2 linked regions of the Aquibium oceanicum genome follow. The protein of the gene in region 1 interacts with the protein of each later gene in a pairwise test. Links are inferred from orthologs where the notes say so. Each region holds a gene or a part of one and is shown in the gene's direction. Other genes may lie near its edges.

Evidence for each region.
Region 2: the proteins of ybgC (region 1) and BSQ44_RS10655 interact in binary tests that used the Escherichia coli proteins (3 or more experiments, as listed by UniProt). The link is inferred for Aquibium oceanicum from one-to-one orthologs.

The regions. Positions count from the first base shown.
Region 1 is NZ_CP018171.1:5,080,816-5,090,638, reverse strand. The notes cover bases 2,610-5,480. They hold ybgC (tol-pal system-associated acyl-CoA thioesterase), read left to right. Parts: upstream 2,610-3,748; coding sequence 3,749-4,213; downstream 4,214-5,480. Other genes in these bases: tolR (protein TolR), read left to right, coding at 5,158-5,480; tolQ (protein TolQ), read left to right, coding at 4,432-5,142; BSQ44_RS24930 (glycoside hydrolase family 5 protein), read right to left, coding at 2,610-3,719. In the rest of the region: Holliday junction branch migration DNA helicase RuvB, read left to right, coding at 1-347; BSQ44_RS27350 (pentapeptide repeat-containing protein), read left to right, coding at 498-2,279; more of BSQ44_RS24930, read right to left, coding at 2,397-2,609; more of tolR, read left to right, coding at 5,481-5,613; BSQ44_RS24910 (TonB family protein), read left to right, coding at 5,619-6,725; Tol-Pal system beta propeller repeat protein TolB, read left to right, coding at 6,840-8,117; peptidoglycan-associated lipoprotein Pal, read left to right, coding at 8,357-8,863; tol-pal system protein YbgF, read left to right, coding at 9,030-9,823.
Region 2 is NZ_CP018171.1:2,147,855-2,157,766, forward strand. The notes cover bases 1,439-4,398. They hold BSQ44_RS10655 (acyl carrier protein), read left to right. Parts: upstream 1,439-2,780; coding sequence 2,781-3,017; downstream 3,018-4,398. Other genes in these bases: fabD (ACP S-malonyltransferase), read left to right, coding at 1,439-1,754; fabG (3-oxoacyl-[acyl-carrier-protein] reductase), read left to right, coding at 1,808-2,545; fabF (beta-ketoacyl-ACP synthase II), read left to right, coding at 3,057-4,319. Also shown: BSQ44_RS10640 (M20 aminoacylase family protein), read left to right, coding at 1-637; more of fabD, read left to right, coding at 816-1,438; endolytic transglycosylase MltG, read left to right, coding at 4,499-5,674; BSQ44_RS10670 (YicC/YloC family endoribonuclease), read left to right, coding at 5,701-6,591; gmk (guanylate kinase), read left to right, coding at 6,598-7,251; 16S rRNA (adenine(1518)-N(6)/adenine(1519)-N(6))-dimethyltransferase RsmA, read right to left, coding at 7,258-8,082; 4-hydroxythreonine-4-phosphate dehydrogenase PdxA, read right to left, coding at 8,079-9,119; BSQ44_RS10690 (peptidylprolyl isomerase), read right to left, coding at 9,097-9,912. UniProt on the Escherichia coli protein: Carrier of the growing fatty acid chain in fatty acid biosynthesis.

The DNA.
Region 1 (9,823 bases):
TCGCCTCGGTGGCGGGCGCCGAGAGCGTCACCCGCACCGTCGCCGACGAGGCGCTGTCGCGGCTCGAAGTCGACGCGCTGGGGCTCGACAGCCTCGATCGGCGCTACCTTTCCATGATCCTGAGGAATTTCGGCGGCGGGCCGGTGGGGATCGAGACCATCGCCGCCGGCCTCTCGGAGCCGCGCGACGCGATCGAGGACATCATCGAGCCCTACCTGATCCAGCAGGGCTTCATCCAGCGCACCCCGCGCGGCAGGGTGCTGACCGGCAACGCCTGGAAGCACATGGGTCTCGTGCCACCGCGGAATATGGCCGAAGTGCAAGGGCGGCTGTTCGAGGAGGAGTAGGGGGGCGCAGTACCGGGGACAGTTTACTTAATTCGGCTCGCGCCTCTGGTTGCGATGCCGTTGACGACTGCCGAATTAAGTAAACTGTCCCCCTCGCCCCTCGCCCCTCGCCCCTCGCTCCTCGCTCCTCGCTCCTCGCGGCCCGCGTGCTTGACCGCGTCTCCGCCCGCCGCGATAGTCGGTGGTGGGCGAGGGGGGATGCAACCGGGGATGACGACACCAGCGGTTCCCTTGGCGGGCGGTTCGGAACCGATCAGCATCACGCTGACGCTGCCCTTTTCGCTGTACGGCTGGAGCTTTTTCGGCGCGATCCTGTTCGCGGCGGCGCTGATCGGCATTGCGGCGTGGCTGGCGCATCTGTGGGCGACGCGGGAGAGCTGGCACAAGGCCCTCGTCGCACGCATGGACCGGCTCGGGCTGGCGCGGCGGGACGCCGACGACCGGCCGGTGCTGCACGCTTTCACCTGGCTTCTCCTCGCGCTCGTCCCGGTCGTGGCTGCGCTGGTGGTGCTGGCCATCGGGGCGGCGTTCTCGCTGCTCCTCGTCGCGATCCGGGGCGGGCCGGCGGTCGCGACCGCCGAGGGGTCGGGCCTCACGAGCAGCGCGGCGGCGGCGGGCGTGCTGGTCGTGGCGATCCTCGGCGCGCCCTTCGTCATCTGGCGCGCGATCGTGGCGCAGAAGACGGTGAACGTGGCCGAACAAGGCATGATCACCGACCGCATCAACAAGGCGGTCGAGGGGCTGGGGGCGGAGAAGACTGTAAAGCAGGTGATCGAGACGCCACGCTACCGCAAGGGCGACGACGGAGGATGGCTGCGCGACGCCGAGGGGCGGCTGGTGGTCGACAAGGGGCCGGACGGGGCGGACCTCGTCGACCGCGAGACGGTCGAGCGCACGCGCCCCAACCTGGAGGTTCGCATCGGCGCCATCTACGCGCTGGAGCGGATCGCGCAGGACAGCCTGCGCGACCATATCCAGATCATGGAGATCCTCTGCGCCTACATCCGCGAGAACGCGCCTGCGTCGCAGGCGCCGGTGCTGCCGGAACCGCCGGAGTTCGACCTCGGGGACATCGACGGGTCGATGAAGGCGCTCGAAACCTGGAAGGAAGAACTCCGCCAGGCGTTAGCCATTCGCGGCGCGGATGACGGTCCGGTCCGGCCCCGCGAGGACATCCAGGTGGCGCTCACCGTCATCGGCCGACGCGGCCAACGGCAGCGGGCGCGCGAAAGCGGCGGCGCACCGGCATACGAAGAAGCCGTCGGGGCGTATCCGCCATATCCGCTCAGCGAGGACGCCGCAGCCATCGAGAAATGGCGAGAGGACAATGCGGGCTGGCGAACAAAGCTGTATGCCTGGCGCGATGTCGCGCGCCCCTACCGGCTCGACCTGCGCGGGACCAACCTTGCGGGCGCCGATCTGTCGAAGGGATGGTTCGACCACGCGAACTTCGCGGAATCGCGACTGGAGGGCGCGAATCTTATAATGGCGGGGCTCAATGGCGCGAACCTCTCAGGGGCGGGGCTCAATGGCGCGGACCTCACATGGGCGGGGCTCAATGACGCGAACCTCTCAGGGGCGGGGCTCAATGGCGCGAACCTCTCAGGGGCGGGGATTAATGGCGCGTACCTCATAGGGGCGGGGCTCAATGGCGCGAACCTCTCAGGGGCGGGGGTCGACAGGTCGACATCCTTCACGAACGCAAAGGCGTCAAAAGCGACCGTGAAGGATGTCGACCTGTCGGAGGTGGCGCTGTCAAGGGAGCAGATCGTCGCGATGTTCGGAGACGCCAGCGTTAACCTGCCCGGCGGTGTCACGCCGGAGCACCCCGACTGGCCGGCGCACTGGCCAAAGGAGGTGCTCGAATGGGAAGAGTTTGTCGCGCGCTGGCAGGCATGGATATCCCAAGATGACGCGGGGGAGGGTAAGTAGCGCCGGTGTCGGTCCGGAGATAGGTTACCTCGTTCGGCAACTCCTAGGGTACGGAACGGGAGAGGGATGCGAGCCGAGTTAAGTAAACTGGTCCCCTCTCACAGTGCGCGTTCGCCGTTACGGCAGCCCGCGCACCACCCCCAGCACATCCCCCTCCGCCGGTCGGCCCTCGAACTCCTCCACCACGCCGAACGCGCCGCCATAGCCCCACATGGACCATGCGAAGCCATGCTTCTCGGCAAGCGCGATCATGTCGCGGTGATAGGCGGCGCGCCATTTGGCTGGCATGACGAAGTCGTTCTGCCATTCCTGGCGGATCATGCCGAATTCGCCCAGGATGACGTTCTTTGGATCGATGCCGTGTTGGGCGGCCCAGGCGGCGGCGGTGTCGAAGGGTTCGGCCATGGCGGCCTCCAGTTCCTCCCGCGTATCGATGGCCGCGATCTGTTCGTCGAGATAGGCGAGCATGCCGGACTGGCGCAGCCATGGCGCCTCCGCGCGAATTTTCGCACGCGCCTGCTCGACCGCCGCGTCGAGTTCGGCGCGCGGCACGGCATGGGGCGGGTAGGGGATGCCGGTGACGTAGCGGATGAAGTCGCCGGACCAGGTCGCGCCCTGATGCGTCAGGAGGAACGGCGCGTAGGTGTGGAAGGACCAGATGACGTTGTCATCGGGGATCTGCGCCGGGTCGATGACGGCAAGCCCTTCCGCCGTGCCCCAGCAGGCGCCTGTCAGCACCAGGGTCAGCCGCGTGGCCGAAGCGCGCGCGGCGGCGTAGAGGCGTTGCAGCCGCTCGGGCCAGGCGGCGTCGCCCGGGCCGCATTCGGCCACGGGCTCGTTCATCAGTTCCAGCGCGACGCGTTCGGGATCCTCGGCCTTCAGCGTGCTTGCCATCCGCCGCACCACGTCGAGGTAGCGGTCGAACAGCGCCGGATCGTCCATGACCTGGCCCATGCCGACCGATCCGCCTGAACCGGTCGGGAAGAGGTGCAGGTCGACGATGGCCTTCAGCCCCGCGCCTTCCACCAGGCGCACGGCGTCGAGCACCTCGCCGTAGAGCCGGTCGTGGAACCGCGCAGAACGGTCAGACAGGAAGGGGCGCGGATCGATCGGGATGCGCACGAAGTCCAAGCCGTCGGCTTTCAATCCTTCGAGGCCGACGGCGTCGAGCGTGCGGCGCCATTCCGGGAAGGGCAGGAGCACGCCGTCCTCGCCCCAGCGGCTCTCGTCGGGCCAGGTGACCCAGATGTCGAGATTGATGCCGCGCTGGGCCTGGAAGGTCGCGGCCTGCGCGGGCAGAACGGTCAGCGCGACCGCGATCGCCAGCGCCCAGCGGGCCAGCCTCAGCGCAAGGGCGATCTGGCCCGTTCCCGGCCCGGCCTTGATCGAGGCGGGGCGAAATGCCATCGAGGTCGCAAGGTGCCGCATGCGGCGAGACATGGCAGAGCGAACCTCCGAAGGAAAGCGCGATGGCGGATCATGGTGAACGCGAGACCGGCCTGTCGGGCGAAATCACTGCGGACGGCCACCGGCTGTCGGCGCGCGTCTACTACGCCGACACGGATTTCTCCGGCTTCGTCTACCACGCGCGCTATCTCGAATTCCTGGAGCGGGGCAGGTCGGATTTCCTGCGGCTCTGCGGCGTCCACCATACCGAACTGGCGGCCGGCGCCGAGGGCGAAAAGATCGTCTGGGTGGTGCGGCGCATGGAGATCGATTTCCGCTCGCCCGCGAGAATGGACGACGTGCTGACCATCGAGACGCGGACCGAAAGCATTTCGGGGGCGCGCATCGTCATGGGCCAGCGCATCCTGCGCGACGGTACCGTGCTGATCGGGGCGAAGGTGGAGGCGGCGATCGTGGGCGAGGGCGGCAGGCCGCGGCGCTTTCCTAGGGAGTGGACCGCGGCATTCATGCCGGGCAGTGCCGGCTGAGCCGCGCCTCTGTTCCTAACGCCTCGTTAACCATAATCCTCCATGAATCGGATCGGTAGAATGCCGACGATGCCGCACGCCTTCGTTTCACCAAGATTCCTGCGGAAAAGGCCGCGATAGCGTCGGGAACGATGGCCGGAAAACCGTGCGGTTCCGGTCGAGCAGGGGCAAGTTGCGTGGGCGACCCGGCCGGCGGTTCACACTAGGACAGGACTTTCATGGAAACTCTCGCTCTCGCAGAGCCGTCCGCAAGCCTATCGGTATGGGCGCTCTTCTGGCAGGCCGGCTGGATCGTGAAGCTGGTCATGATCGGACTGCTCGGGGCGTCGATCTGGACCTGGGCGATCATCATCGACAAGATCATCGCCTATGGCCGCATGCGTCTGGCGCTCAACCGTTTCGAGCAGACCTTCTGGTCGGGGCAGTCGCTGGAAGAACTCTACCGCACGCTGTCGGAGCGCAACACCACGGGCATGGGCTCGATCTTCGTCGCTGCCATGCGCGAATGGAAGAAAAGCTTCGAGAAGGGCGCCCGCGCGCCGCTCGGGTTGCAGACGCGCATCGACAAGGCCATGGACCTCGCCCTGACGCGCGAGATGGAGCGGCTCGAGGGCCGGCTCGGCTTCCTCGCGACCATCGGATCGGCGGCGCCCTTCATCGGCCTGTTCGGCACAGTGGTCGGCATCATGACCTCCTTCCAGGCGATCGCCGGGTCGAAGTCGACCAGCCTCGCGGTCGTGGCGCCCGGCATCGCCGAGGCGCTGCTCGCCACTGCGATCGGCCTCCTGGCGGCCATTCCCGCGGTCGTGGCCTACAACAAGCTGTCGTCCGACGCCGGAAAGCTGGCGGTGCGGATGGAAGGCTTCGCCGACGAATTCTCGGCCATACTGTCGCGGCAGATCGATGAGAAGGTCGCTCAGCGCGCCTGAGGGAGAAAGTTTGCGATGGGCATGTCTGTAGGACAATCCGGCGGTCGGGGCACGCGCGGCCACAGGCGCCGGGGGCGGCACCACGGGCTGATATCCGAAATCAACGTCACGCCCTTCGTGGACGTGATGCTTGTGCTCCTGATCATCTTCATGGTGGCGGCGCCGCTGCTCACGGTCGGCGTTCCGATCGACCTGCCGGAGACGCAGGCCAAGGCGCTGAATGCCGACACGCAGCCGATCACCGTGTCGGTCAACGACAAGGGGCAGATCTACCTCCAGGAGACCGAGATACCGCTCGAGGAAATCGTGGCGAAGCTCGAGGCCATTTCCAAAACCGGCTACGAGGAGCGGATATACGTGCGCGGCGACAAGAGCGCCGACTACGGAACGGTGATGCGCGTGATGGCGCGCATCTCGGCGGCGGGGTTCCACAATCTCGGCCTCGTCACCCTGCAGGAGCAGGACAGCTAGCCGCGATGAAGGCCGGTCTCGTCACATCGACGATCCTGCATGCGGTGCTGCTCGGTGTCGGGCTGTTCTCGCTGTCGGCGCCGCGCGCCTTCGAGGTGATGGACGTCGAATCCTTCCCCGTCGAGATCGTGCCGATCGAGGAGATCAGCCAGGCGCAGGTCGGCGAGAGGGAAGCGCCCGCCGCCGAGGCGCCCGCGCCGGTGCCTACGACCCGTCCCGAGCCGGTGGAGAATGCCGAGCAGGTGGGCGACAACACGGTGGACACCCCCGCGCCGCCGACCCCAGATCCCAAGCCGCGTCCCGTCGAGACGGCCGCCTTGCCGGAGCCCGCGCCCGAACCCGCGCCGATCCCCGATCCCGTCCCGGAACCGGAACCGGCGAAGCCGGAGCCGAAGCCCGAACCCGTGCCGGCCACCGAGGTGACGCCGCAGCCCGAGCCGCCGCAGGAGGTCGAGCCCGACCCGGCGCCGGAACCGGAGCCGCAGCCGCAGCAGGAAGCCGAACCCGAACCGTCGCCGGAACCCGTTCCCGCCGAGGCCGAGGAAGCACAGGAAGCCGCGTTGCCCGAAAGCGCGCCGCGTCCCGAGGCGCGACCGAGGCCGCAGCCGGCGCAGGCGCAGACCGCCAAGACGCCCGAGCGCAAGGATGCCGAAGAGCCCGCCCAGAAGCAGGCCCAGGCGCCGGCGCAGGAAAAGAAGTCCGACGATCTTCTCCAGGACGTCGCCGCGCTCCTGAACAAGGACAAGGCCTCGGGTGGCGGCGCGAAGCGGTCGACCCAGGAGGCCGCGCTCGGCGGCAAGCGTAAGACCGGCGAGAAGCTATCGCAGAGCGAACTGGACGCGCTGCGAAACCAATTCTCCGGCTGCTGGAGCATACCGGCGGGAGCCGAAGGCGCGTCGGACCTGCGCGCCTCCATCCGGTTCAACGTCGCGCCCGGCGGACGCCTGGAAGGAATGCCGGAGGTCATCGCCTCCAGCGGCAACCGCCAGTTCGACGAGAGCGCGGTGCGCGCCGTCCAGAAATGCGACCAGAGAGGCTTTATCCTGCCGCAGGGCAAGGAGGACGTCTGGGCCGAGGTCGTGGTGAATTTCGACCCCACCGACATGTTCTGATCATGGTTCGCGGCTACCGGCAACACACGGATTTTCGCGGTTTTCTCCGCGCTACGGAATGAAGAAGGGCACGGCATGAAACCTCTCCTCAAACCTCTTCTGGTCGCTGCGGCCATGATCGCGGCCGTCTCGGGCGGGACGATCGTCCCGGCGCGGGCCCTGGTCGAGATCGACGTCAACAAGGGCGTGGTCGAGCCGCTGCCCATCGCGATCACCGACTTCCTGTCGGCCGACGCGCTCGGCGCCGAGATTTCGGGCATCGTCGCGGCCGACCTGCAGCGCTCGGGCCTGTTCGCGCCCATCGACCGGGCCGCCTTCATCGAGAAGATCTCCAATCCGGACGCCGCCCCGCGCTTCGAGGACTGGAAGGTCATCAACGCGCAGGCGCTGGTGACGGGACGCGTAAGCCAGGAGCCGGACGGCCGCATCCGCGCCGAGTACCGCCTGTGGGACACCTTCGCCGGGCAGCAGCTTTCGGGCGAGCAGTTCTTCGCCTCGCAGGCCAACAAGAGACGCATCGCGCACATCATCGCCGATGCGATCTACGAGCGGCTGACGGGCGAGAAGGGCTATTTCGACACGCGCATCGTCTTCATCGACGAATCCGGACCGAAGAACCAGCGCACCAAGCGGCTGGCCATCATGGACCAGGACGGCGCGAATGCCCGCTTCCTGTCCGACGGGCGGGCCATCTCGCTGACGCCGCGCTTCTCGCCGAACCGACAGGAAATCACCTACATGTCCTACGAGAGCGGCCAGCCGCAGGTCTACCTGCTGCAGCTCGAGACGGGGCAGCGCGAACTCGTCGGCAACTTCCCGGGCATGACCTTCGCGCCGCGCTTCTCGCCGGACGGCCAGAAGGTGATCATGAGCCTGCTGCGCGACGACGGAAACTCCAACATCTATACGCTCGACCTCAGGAGCCGCACCACGACGCGCCTGACGGATTCGACCGCCATCGACACCTCGCCGTCCTACTCGCCCGACGGAAGCCAGATCGTCTTCACCTCCGATCGTGGCGGGCGCGCGCAGATCTACGTCATGAACGCCGACGGCACGAACCAGCGGCGTATCTCCTTCGGCGAGGGAACCTACTCCACCCCGGTGTGGTCGCCGCGCGGCGACCTGATCGCTTTCACCAAGCAATCCGGCGGCGAGTTCCAGATCGGCGTCATGCGCACCGACGGATCGGGCGAGCGCATCCTTTCGTCCGGCTTCAGCCAGGAAGGCCCTACCTGGGCTCCGAACGGACGCGTCCTGATGTTCTTCAAGGAGCCGGCCGGCGCGGGCGGTCCGCGTCTCTACTCGGTGGACCTGACCGGCCGCAACGAGCAGCCGATTCAGAGCCCCAACTTCGCCTCCGACCCTGCCTGGTCGCCGCTGCTCGAATAGGCGGTGACATTGACGTGAAAAGGCGTCCGCGGCGGGCTCAAACCACGCCGCGGGCGCCTTTGCGTCGCGTTTCGGCCGCAATCGCGCCTAGGGTGCGGCAAACCGCAAATCAGCCGCGAGGCAGGGGGCGGACCAGTGGGGAATAAGAAAACATTAACCGTGTTTCTTGTTCGCCGGTTAACCGAAAGGTGGTTACTGGAAAGTCAAAGTAACCCCGACAATGCGAAGGAGTGGCGGTCATGCGCCGTATCGCAACGCTTACCAGGAATCCCGCCGTCATCGCGCTGGTGATGGCACTCGCGGTGACCGGATGTGCTTCGAAGAAGATCCCGAACAACGCGGCGGACATCGGCCTCAACGGCGCCGGTTCGGCCACGCCGGGATCCCAGCAGGATTTCACCGTCAACGTCGGCGACCGGATTTTCTTCGACACCGATTCGTCCTCGATCCGCGCCGATGCGCAGGCGACGCTGTCGCGGCAGGCGCAGTGGCTGAACCAGTATCCGAACTATGCCATCACGATCGAAGGCCATGCCGACGAACGCGGCACGCGTGAATACAACCTCGCGCTCGGTGCCAGGCGCGCCGCCGCCACGCGCGACTTCCTCGTCGCCCGCGGCGTCCCGGCGACCCGCCTGAGGACGATCTCCTACGGCAAGGAACGCCCGGTGGCCGTTTGCGACAACATCTCCTGCTGGTCGCAGAACCGCCGCGCGGTGACCGTGCTCGGCGGCGCCGGCAGCTGATCCATCAATCGAAGCCGGCGGGTCGATAGCGGCCCGCCGATTTCGGATGCCGTCCATCTCGCTTTGTGCCAAAACAAAATTTGGCCGAAGTCGCAAGGCTTGGTAAATTCGATATCGAGGCGCGACAGCGCCTCCGGCATTCGAAATTCCCAAAGCGAGATCGTCGATGAAATCCACCACGATATTCTGCGCTGCCCTGTCGCTGCCGCTCCTCGTCGGGAGCATGGCGGTCGCGGCTCCGCTCAACAATCCGTCGCCGGCCGACGGCGGGACTCTGCAGCGTCTCCTGCCGCAGAACTGGTTGCGCCAGCCCGGCGAGGCGCCGCGCGTCCAACTCGCCCAGGCCGGCGACCCCCGCGTCGTCCAGCTCGAGGAACAGATCCGGCAGTTGAACGGCAAGATCGAGGAGCTGAACTTCCTCCTTCTGCAGACGCAGGACCAGATCCGCAAGATGCAGGAGGACAACGAGTTCCGCCTCCAGCAGCTCGAGGAAAAGCAGGGGGCAGTGTCGGTCCGTCCCTCGGAGGATACGGCGAGCAACGCCTCCGGCGGTACCGATACCCTCGCGGGCGCGCAGGCTCCCGGAGCCGCGCAGCCGGCGGGCGAAATGCCCAAGACGCTCGGCACGATCACCTTCGACGCCAACGGCAATTCCGTCGGCGGCAGCGCCGGCGGGGGCGAGGAGGACACGGCGTTCGCCGAGGGTGGCAGTCAGGTGCCGGGCGGTGGTACGACGGACGGCACGCAGGTCGCGGCGCTTCCCGCCACCGACAGCCCGGACGAACTCTACCGCAACGCCTACAACTTCATCCTGTCGGGCGACTACGCGACGGCCGAGGCCGGGTTCCGCGAACACATCGAACGCTTTCCCGACGATCCGAAGGCCGCCGACGCGAATTACTGGCTCGGTGAAGCGCTGCTCGGCATGCAGGAATACCGGCAGGCGGCCGAAGTGTTCCT
Region 2 (9,912 bases), 2.9 Mb from region 1 along the record:
CCGCAGCGGGTCGATGATGGCGGCGGCCGACATGTTCGTCATCGACATCGAAGGCTTGGGCGGCCATGCCGCGCGCCCGCAGCGCTGTGTCGACACGACGCTGGTCGGCGCACACATCATGACGGCGCTGCAGTCGGTGGTGGCGCGCAACGTCGATCCGGTCGAGGCCGCGGTGGTTTCCGTCACCACCTTCAAGGCAGGCGACACCTTCAACGTCATCCCGCAGACCGCACAGCTCACCGGCACGGCGCGCACGCTGTCGGCTGAGGTCCGCGACCTGCTCGAGGAGCGCATGCGGGAGGTCGTGGAACATACCGCCCGAGCCTTCGGGGCAAAGGCGACGCTCGACTACCAGCGCAACTATCCGGTTCTCTCGAACCACGCGCAACAGGCCGAGTTCGCGGCCGGCGTCGCCCGGCAGGTCGCGGGTGACAGGGTGGACACCAACACGCCGCCTGTGATGGGCGGCGAGGACTTCGCGTTCATGCTGGAAGCCCGCCCGGGTGCCTTCATCTATCTCGGCCAGGGCGACGGACCCTACGTCCATCATCCCGCCTACGACTTCAACGACGAGATCATCCCCGTCGGCTGTTCCTACTGGGCGAAGCTGGTGGAAACGGCGCTGCCGGCGGGCTGAGACAGGACAGGACGATACGGAGGCGGTTCAGGCCGCCTTCGTGATGGTGAAGTCCACGTGGATGGCGTCGTAGGGAAAGACGATCTTGCCGTCGTCGGTCGGTTCCTGCCCTGGCCTTGACTTGTCGGCCTCTCCTGCCGCACAGGCTCACCGGAAAGAACGACGGGGAGATCGCCCGATGGGCATTGCATTCACCTTTCCAGGGCAGGGCAGCCAGTCCGTCGGGATGGGCCGGGACCTGGCCGAAGCCTTCCCCGAAGCGCGCCGCGTTTTCGAGGAAGTGGACGAGGCGTTGGGCGAGAAGCTCTCGTCCATTATCTGGGACGGGCCGGAAGAGATGCTGACCCTGACAGCCAATGCGCAGCCGGCGCTGATGGCGGTTTCCATGGCCGCCATCCGTGCCCTGGAGGCACGCGGATTTTCGCTGAAGGACAAGGTGTCCTACGTGGCCGGCCATTCGCTTGGCGAGTATTCGGCTTTGTGCGCGGCAGGCGTGTTTTCGCTCGCAGACACCGCGCGGCTCCTGCGCATCCGCGGCAATGCCATGCAGGCGGCGGTTCCGGCGGGCGAAGGGGCGATGGCGGCAATCATCGGTCTAGACCAGGAGAAGGTAGAGGACGCCTGCGCGAAGGCTTCCGGCGGCGCCTGCCAGATCGCCAACGACAATGGCGGCGGGCAGCTTGTGATTTCCGGTACGAAAGCCGCCGTCGAGGATGGTGCGCGGCTGTGCACGGAGATGGGCGCCAAGCGCGCGCTCATGCTTCCGGTCTCCGCGCCCTTCCATTCCGCGCTGATGCAGCCGGCGGCCGAAGCGATGCGCGAAGCGCTGTCGAAGGTGGTCGTGAACGCGCCGTCGGTGCCGGTCGTTGCCAATGTGACGGTCTCGCCGATCGCCGATCCCCACGAGATCCGGCGCCGCCTGGTCGAGCAGGTGACGGGGCGGGTTCGCTGGCGCGAAACGGTGGAGTGGCTGGCGGCGAACGGGGTGGCGACACTATATGAGGTCGGCGCCGGCAAAGTGCTGTGCGGTCTGGCCCGCCGCATCGACCGTAACCTGAACGCGGTGGCGGTCAATTCACCGGCCGATGTGGAAGCCGCACTCGCGACGCTCGGCTGAAGCCGAAGCGCCGAGTTCGGGAAGACCCGGGCGAAGGACCGAAGGAGAGGAAAATGTTTGATCTCAGTGGGCGCAAGGCCCTCGTCACCGGTGCCTCCGGCGGTATCGGCGAAGCGATTGCGAGGGCTCTCCATAAGCAGGGCGCGACGGTCGGCCTGCATGGAACGCGGCAGGAAAAGCTGGAATCGCTCGCCTCCGAATTCGGGGATCGGGTCAAGGTCTTCCCCGCCAATCTTTCCAGCCGCGACGAGGTGAAAGCGCTCGGGCAGAAGGCGGAGGCCGAGCTCGAAGGCGTCGACATCCTCGTCAACAATGCCGGCATTACCAAGGACGGACTGTTCGTGCGCATGTCCGACGCCGATTGGGATTCGGTGCTGGAGGTGAACCTGACATCGGTGTTTCGCCTGACACGCGAACTGACCCATCCGATGATGCGCCGCCGCTACGGCCGCATCATTAACATCACCTCGGTCGTCGGCGTCACCGGCAATCCGGGGCAGGCCAACTACTGCGCTTCCAAGGCCGGCATGATCGGGTTTTCCAAGTCGCTGGCGCAGGAGATCGCGCCGCGCAACGTGACGGTGAACTGCGTCGCACCCGGCTTCATCGAATCGGCGATGACCGAGAAGCTCAACGACAAGCAGAAGGACGCGATCCTGGGCATGATCCCCATGAAGCGGATGGGCGTGGGCGACGAGATCGCGTCGGCCGTGGTCTATCTGGCGTCCGCCGAGGCGGCATACATGACGGGCCAGACTCTCCACGTGAACGGCGGCATGGCGATGATCTGATGTCGCTCGTGGCGCCGGGGAGGAATACTGCTTTGCGGCACATGCCGGTTCGTGATATGCGGCGCGAGCCAGCGAGAGAGGCGGCCGTTGCCGCCCCTGCGGCAGGTTTCCAGCACCGAACCGTCCCGCCGGGAATGCGCCGTTGAAGGGCGAGAGCGGGGCCATCTTTCAGCTTGATTAGCGGTTGACCTGCCGCTAACGAAGACCAACTTGAACCGAAGTCGAGGGTTTTGAAATGAGCGATACTGCAGAACGCGTAAAGAAGATCGTTGTCGAGCATCTTGGCGTCGACGCGGACAAGGTGACCGAGCAGGCGAGCTTCATCGACGATCTGGGCGCCGACAGCCTCGACACCGTCGAACTCGTGATGGCCTTCGAGGAAGAGTTCGGCGTGGAAATCCCCGACGATGCGGCCGAAACCATCCTGACGGTCGGTGACGCCGTGAAGTTCATCGAGAAGGCTTCGGCCTGAAGGCGTCGGGCGCACCAAGCGCCCGTCGAGTGAATTCGCATGAGACGTGTCGTCGTAACTGGCCTTGGTCTCCTGTCTCCCTTCGGAACGGGCGTCGAGCATTCCTGGAAACACCTGCTTTCCGGAAAGAGCGCGGCGCGCCGTATCGAAACTTTCGAGACGGGCGACCTGGCCTGCAAGATCGCCAACGTAATCCCGCGCGGTGACGGAAGCGACGGCAGTTTCAATCCTGACCAGGTGCTGGAACCCAAGGACCAGCGCAAGATCGGCGATTTCATCATCTACGGCATCGCCGCGGCCGACGAGGCGCTGCGGGATTCCGGCTGGGAGCCGAAGACGGAGGACGACCGTTATGCCACCGGCGTGATGATCGGCTCCGGCATCGGCGGCGTCGACGGCATAGCCGAGAATGCGCTGATCCTGCACGAGCGCGGCCCGCGCCGCATCAGCCCCTTCTTCATTCCGGGCAACATCATCAACCTGGTTTCGGGCCAGGTCTCGATCCGGCACGGGCTCAAGGGCCCCAACCATGCTGTCGTGACGGCGTGCTCCACCGGCGCGCATGCCATCGGGGACGCCGCGCGGCTGATTGCTCTCGGGGACGCGGACGTCATGCTCGCAGGTGGAACCGAAGCGCCGATAAATCGGCTGTCGATCGCCGGTTTCGCCGCCTGTCGTGCCCTTTCGACCGCCTACAACGATACGCCCGAGAAGGCATCGCGCCCCTATGACCGGGATCGTGACGGTTTCGTCATGGGCGAGGGCGCCGGCGTCGTCGTTCTGGAGGAACTGGAGCACGCAAAGGCACGCGGCGCGAAGATCTACGCCGAAGTCACCGGTTACGGGCTGACGGGTGACGCCTATCACATCACCGCGCCGTCCGAGGACGGAGACGGGGCGTTCCGCTGCATGAAGGCTGCCCTGAAGCGTGCCGGCATCTCGCCGTCGGACATCGACTACATCAACGCCCACGGCACCTCGACCATGGCCGATACGATCGAGCTTGGCGCCGTCGAGCGGCTGGTCGGCAATGCCGCGTCGGAGATCTCGATGTCCTCGACTAAGTCGTCGATCGGTCATCTTCTCGGCGCGGCCGGCGCCGCAGAGGCGATCTTCTGCGTGCTCGCGATCCGCGACAACGTTGCGCCCGCGACGATCAATCTCGACAACCCGTCGACTGAGACGGCCATCGATCTCGTCCCGAACACGCCGCGCGAGCGCAAGATCGACATTGCGCTTTCCAATTCGTTCGGCTTCGGCGGCACGAACGCCTCCCTGGTATTCCAGCGATACAATGGCTGACCGGCGCGAGCCGCGAATTTTGCCATATTCGTCGATATGGTCCGGTGACCATGTCGTGATTCCGCTTCCTTCCGACGGAGCGTAGCCGACCACACAAGCAGCCGTGCTGGAACAGCACGGAACGGGACGTTCGCGGTAGCAACGAGACGAACGCCGTTCGAGGGAGCCTTGGGACGAGGATGACGACCGAAGACAATGCAACGTTCGGCAGGCGAAGCGATGTTCCCAAACCAATTGTCCCCAAATCCGCGACAGAGGCGCTGAGGCCCGAGATGGGTACGCCTCCGCCAAAGCGCGTTCGACGGTCGCGCGGCTCGCGCAACCAGTTCGTGGTCTTCCTGAATTTCGTCATGTCCTCCATCGTGCTCCTGACGCTGGCGGCGGGCGCACTCCTTTATTTCGGCAAGCGCGAGTTCGAATCACCGGGTCCATCGCTGACCGGCGACGTGGTGATGGTTCAGCCGAACTCCGGCGTCAGGGAGATCGCCTCCCTGCTCGAGCGGCGCGGCCTGATTAGCGACGCGCGCATTTTTCGCTACGGCGTCCAGGCCTACGGGCACGATGCGAGCCTCAAGGCCGGCGAGTACGAGATCAAGCCGGCAGCCTCGATGCGCGACATCATGGAACTCCTGGAGAGTGGGCGATCGGTCCTTTATTCGCTCACCGTTCCCGAGGGCCTGACGGTCGAGCAGGCGTTTCAGCGAATCGCCGAGCATGAGGCGCTGACCGGCGAGATGCCGGCGGAAATGCCGCCGGAGGGCAGTATCGTGGCCGACACCCAGCGCTTCACGCGCGGAACCACGCGCAAGGAAGTCATCCAAAGGCTGATTGCCCAGCAGAAGGCACTCGTCGAGAGTGTCTGGGAGCGCCGGGTCGAGGGCCTGCCGCTCAAGGACATCAACGAGTTCGTGACCCTTGCCTCGATCGTAGAAAAGGAAACCGGAGAGCCCGATGAGCGGTCCCGCGTGGCCGCGGTCTTCATCAATAGGCTGAGGAAGGGCATGCGGCTCCAGTCGGACCCGACGATCGTGTATGGCCTCTTCGGCGGCAAGGGCAAGCCATCGGACCGGCCAATCTACAGGTCCGATATCGACAACCACACACCCTACAACACTTACCAGATCGACGGCTTGCCGCCCACGCCCATCGCCACGCCGGGCCGGGCCTCTCTCGAAGCGGTGGCAAACCCGTCCCAGACGAACGATCTCTATTTCGTCGCCGACGGCACCGGGGGCCATGTCTTCGCCGAGACGCTCGACGAGCACAACCGCAACGTTGCGCGCTGGCGAGCGGTCGAGCGGACGCAGAAGGAAAGCGCCGCCCCGGCCGGCGGGGAAGCAGGCAGCGGCGACTGAGCTCATCGCGGGCGGGGGGGGACTCCATGGCGGTTCAAAGCATGACGGGTTTTGCCCGCGCCGGTGCCGAACACGACGGAATGGCCATCGCGTGGGAAATCCGCTCGGTGAACGGCAAGGGGCTGGAGGTGCGATTGCGCCTGCCGCCCGGCTTCGAAAGGTTGGAACAGCCGGCAAAGCAGGTCGCGCAGAAACGTTTTGCGCGAGGCAACGTCCAGGCCACGCTTGCGGTGTCCCGCACGGGTGCCGCCGCGCAACCCGTGCTCAACGAGGCATTCCTGGAGGCGGCGGCGAAGCTGGCCCGCGACCTCGAGGAGCGGTTCGGATGTCGGCCGGCGACCGCCGATGGTCTCTTGGCCTTGCGGGGCGTTCTCGAGGTGCCCGATCTCATCGAAAACGAGGAGGCGCGTGCGGCAGTCGATGAAGCGGTGCTCCGGTCACTCGCGGCCGGCTTTACGGATCTCGAGCGGGCGAGGCTAGCCGAAGGTGCGGCGCTCGCGAAGGTTCTCCTGAGGCAACTCGATACGATCGAAGAACTGACGCTGAAGGCCGAGGCCGATCCCTCCCGCGATCCCGCGGTCATTCGGGAGCGCATCGCGGCCCAGGTGAGCATGATCATGGAGGCGACGGGATCGGCGCTTGATGAAACGCGGCTGCACATGGAGGCGGCGCTGCTGGCGACCAAGGCCGACATCCGGGAAGAGATAGACCGCCTCAAGGCCCATGTCGCCTCCGCCCGCGAGATGATCGCGAAAGGCGGCGCGATAGGCCGGCGCCTCGATTTTCTTTCACAGGAATTCAACCGCGAATCGAATACCCTGTGCTCCAAGTCCAACGCCACCGCGCTCACCGCGATCGGTCTGGAACTGAAGGCGGTCGTCGATCAGTTCCGCGAACAGGTGCAGAACCTGGAGTAGAAGAGGATGGTCGACAAGAATCCGGCCGAGAGCATTCGCCGCCGCGGCCTCATGCTCGTCCTGTCATCCCCGTCGGGAGCCGGGAAGTCGACGATCGCCCGCAATCTCCTGGAGAGCGACAAGGAGTTCGAGCTTTCCGTCAGCGTCACGACCAGGCCGCGCCGGGCAAGCGAGATCGACGGCGTCCATTACCATTTCCGCGGCCGGCGCGAGTTCGAATATCTTCGCGACAATGACGAACTGCTCGAATGGGCCGAGGTGCACGGCAATTTCTACGCGACCCCGCGCGAGCCGGCGGAGAGGGCGATCTCGGAAGGCCGCGACATGCTGTTCGACATCGACTGGCAGGGCGCCGAGCAGTTGCGCGAGCGCATGAGGGGCGACATCGTCTCCATCTTCATCCTGCCGCCTTCGATGCGCGAGTTGAAAGACCGGCTGCGCCGCCGCGCCGAGGACCAGGAATCCGTTATCGCCGCCCGGCTGAGCAATGCTCGCGAAGAGATCGAGCACTGGCGCGAATACGACTACATCGTGATCAACAGCGATCTGGACGCGGCGTTCTCGTCGGTGAAGGCGATCGTGGCGGCGGAGCGGCTGCGGCGCGACCGACGGCCGGGACTCTTCGAGTTCGTATCCGGGCTGCTCGACGAGAAGCTGTAGCGCCTCTCAAATCGCGTTTGCCAGCGCGACGAACTCCTCGACCGACAGTGTTTCGGCGCGCCGAGTGCCGTCGATTCCGACCTTTCCCAGCAATGTCTCGCCGCCAAGGCTCTTCAGGCTCTGCCGAAGCATTTTGCGGCGTTGACCGAACGCTGCCTGCGTCACCCGCGAAAGCTTGCTTGCGTCGCAGGGAAGCGGCTCCGGCCGGGGAACCAGGTGCACGACCGCGGACGTGACCTTGGGCGGTGGCGTGAAGGCTTGGGCGGGCAGGTCGAAGGCGATACGGGCCTCTGTCCGCCATCCGGCCAGCACGGCCAGACGGCCATAGCTGCCGCTGCTAGGTGCGGCGACGATGCGCTCGGCGACCTCGCGCTGGAACATCAGTGTCAGCGAGGCGTAGAAAGGCGGCCAAGGCTCGGCGGTGAGCCAGCCGACCAGCAACTCAGTGCCGATGTTGTAGGGGAGGTTGGCGACGATCCGGACCGTCTCTCCGCCAGCGAGAGTATGAAAGTCGGTCCGGAGCGCGTCGCCCTGCAGGACCTCCAGCCGGCCGGGATAGCGCGCCTGGATCTCGGCCAGCGCGGACAGGCATCGTTCGTCCCGCTCGATTGCAATGACGCGTTTGGCGCCGTGCGACAGGAGCGCCCGCGTTAGGCCGCCGGGTCCCGGACCGACCTCGATGACGGTCGCCCCGTCGAGGTCTCCCGCCGCGCGCGCGACCTTGCCGGTCAGGTTGAGGTCCAGCAGAAAATTCTGGCCGAGCGACTTCTTCGCCATCAGCCCATGCCGCGCAATGACCTCGCGCAGCGGCGGCAATCCATCGGAACTCATGTCGGCGAAACGTTACGTTGACGCGTCGCCATCTCCGCCGCCATCCGCAGCGCCGCGATCAGGCTGTCCGGCCGCGCGATGCCCTTGCCGGCGATATCGAAGGCCGTTCCGTGGTCGGGCGAGGTACGGATGAAGGGCAGGCCGAGCGTGACGTTCACAGTCTCGTCGAAGGCCAGTGCCTTGGCCGGGATGAGCGCCTGGTCATGGTACATGCAGATCGCGGCATCGTAACCCTCCCGGGCCCGCGCGTGGAACATGGTGTCCGCGGGCAGCGGGCCGAAAGCCTCTATGCCTTCCGCCCGCAGCAACTCGACGGCCGGCCGAACGATCGCCTCGTCCTCGACACCCATCGCACCATTCTCGCCCGCATGCGGATTGAGGCCGGCGATCGCCAGTCGAGGCTTCTCGATGCCGAAGCGTGCCCGCAGGTCCCGTGCCGTGACCCGCGCGGTCGAGACGATGAGATCGGTCGTGAGCGTTTTCGGCACGTCCGCAAGCGCGATGTGGATGGTTACGGGCACGGCGCGCAGTTGTGGCCCTGCGAGCATCATGACAGGCTGTACGGAAATGCCGGACGCCTCTACGCAGAGGTGGGCGAGATATTCGGTATGGCCGGGAAAACGGAATCCGGCATCGTAGAGCGGTTTCTTGGCGATCGGGTTCGTGACGACCGCAGACGCGGTTCCGGCTCTGACGTCGGCGACAGCCCTGTCGATGGACTCCAGGATACCAGCCGCATTGCCGCTGTCCGCGACGCCGGGATCGTCACGCACTGTCGCCTGGAGAGGCACGAGCGGAATGGCTTGCGCAAAAATCCCGGGCGCATCTTCCGCGGCGCAGGGGACAAAGGAAACCGAGGCGCCGACTTGAACGGCCCGTGCCTCCATGAGGTGGGGGTCCGAGATAAGGTAAAAGGGCGGCACCTGCCGCTCCTTCCTTGCCAGCCACGCCGCTATCGTGATTTCCGGCCCGATCCCGGCCGGATCGCCGCAAGTCAGCGCGAGCGGCGGCTGGTCAGCGCTGGACGATCCGCGCATTCTTGCGCAGTTCCGCTAGATATTCCTCGGACAGTTTCGAAGGCTTCTCTTCGCCGGCGATCTCGTTCTGGAACACCATCTGGGCGACGCGATCGTCGGACACTTCGCGCGCGCTGCAGATACCGATGAATTCCACGCCGCGGTCGGTTTCGCGGACGGGGGTGGCCTGGCCCGGCTTCGTGGCCTTGATCTTGTCCGCCCAGTCCGGCGGAAGTTCGGGCGCGAGCACCTTGCCGAGGTCGCGGACCGTCACGTCGAGCAGCCCCTTCGCGAATTCACGTGTCGTGTTGCATCCATTGAAGCGCGCACGCATGGATTCAGCCTCGCGCTTGCGCTTGCCAAGCTGCGCGGACCGTTCGGCCGCCGGGACGACGAAAATGATCTGCTGAAGGAGGTATTCGGTCGCGGTCGGCTTGTTTCCGCCCTGCTGGAGCATGCGCTGAGCCGCATCTTGCTCGCTGATCCGGGCCTCCGATCGCAACTTGGCACCGAGCACCTGGCTCCATCCCATCTGGGCGCGGATGTAGTCCTTGAAATGTGCCTTGGTCACGCCGCTCTGGGCCATGACCTGGTCGACCTGGGCAACGGAGAGCTTGTTGCCCGCGGCGAAACGGGCATAGGCGTCGTTTACCTGCTGGTCGGTTATCTTGATGCGCCTGCGGTTGATTTCGGAAACCTGCAGGGCCTGCTCGATCATTGCTTCGGAGGCACTGCCGGAACGTCGCTGCAGCTTCAGGAAGGCGGCGCGCCGGGCGATGTCGTAGCTCGTGACGGGGACGTCGTTCACGATGTA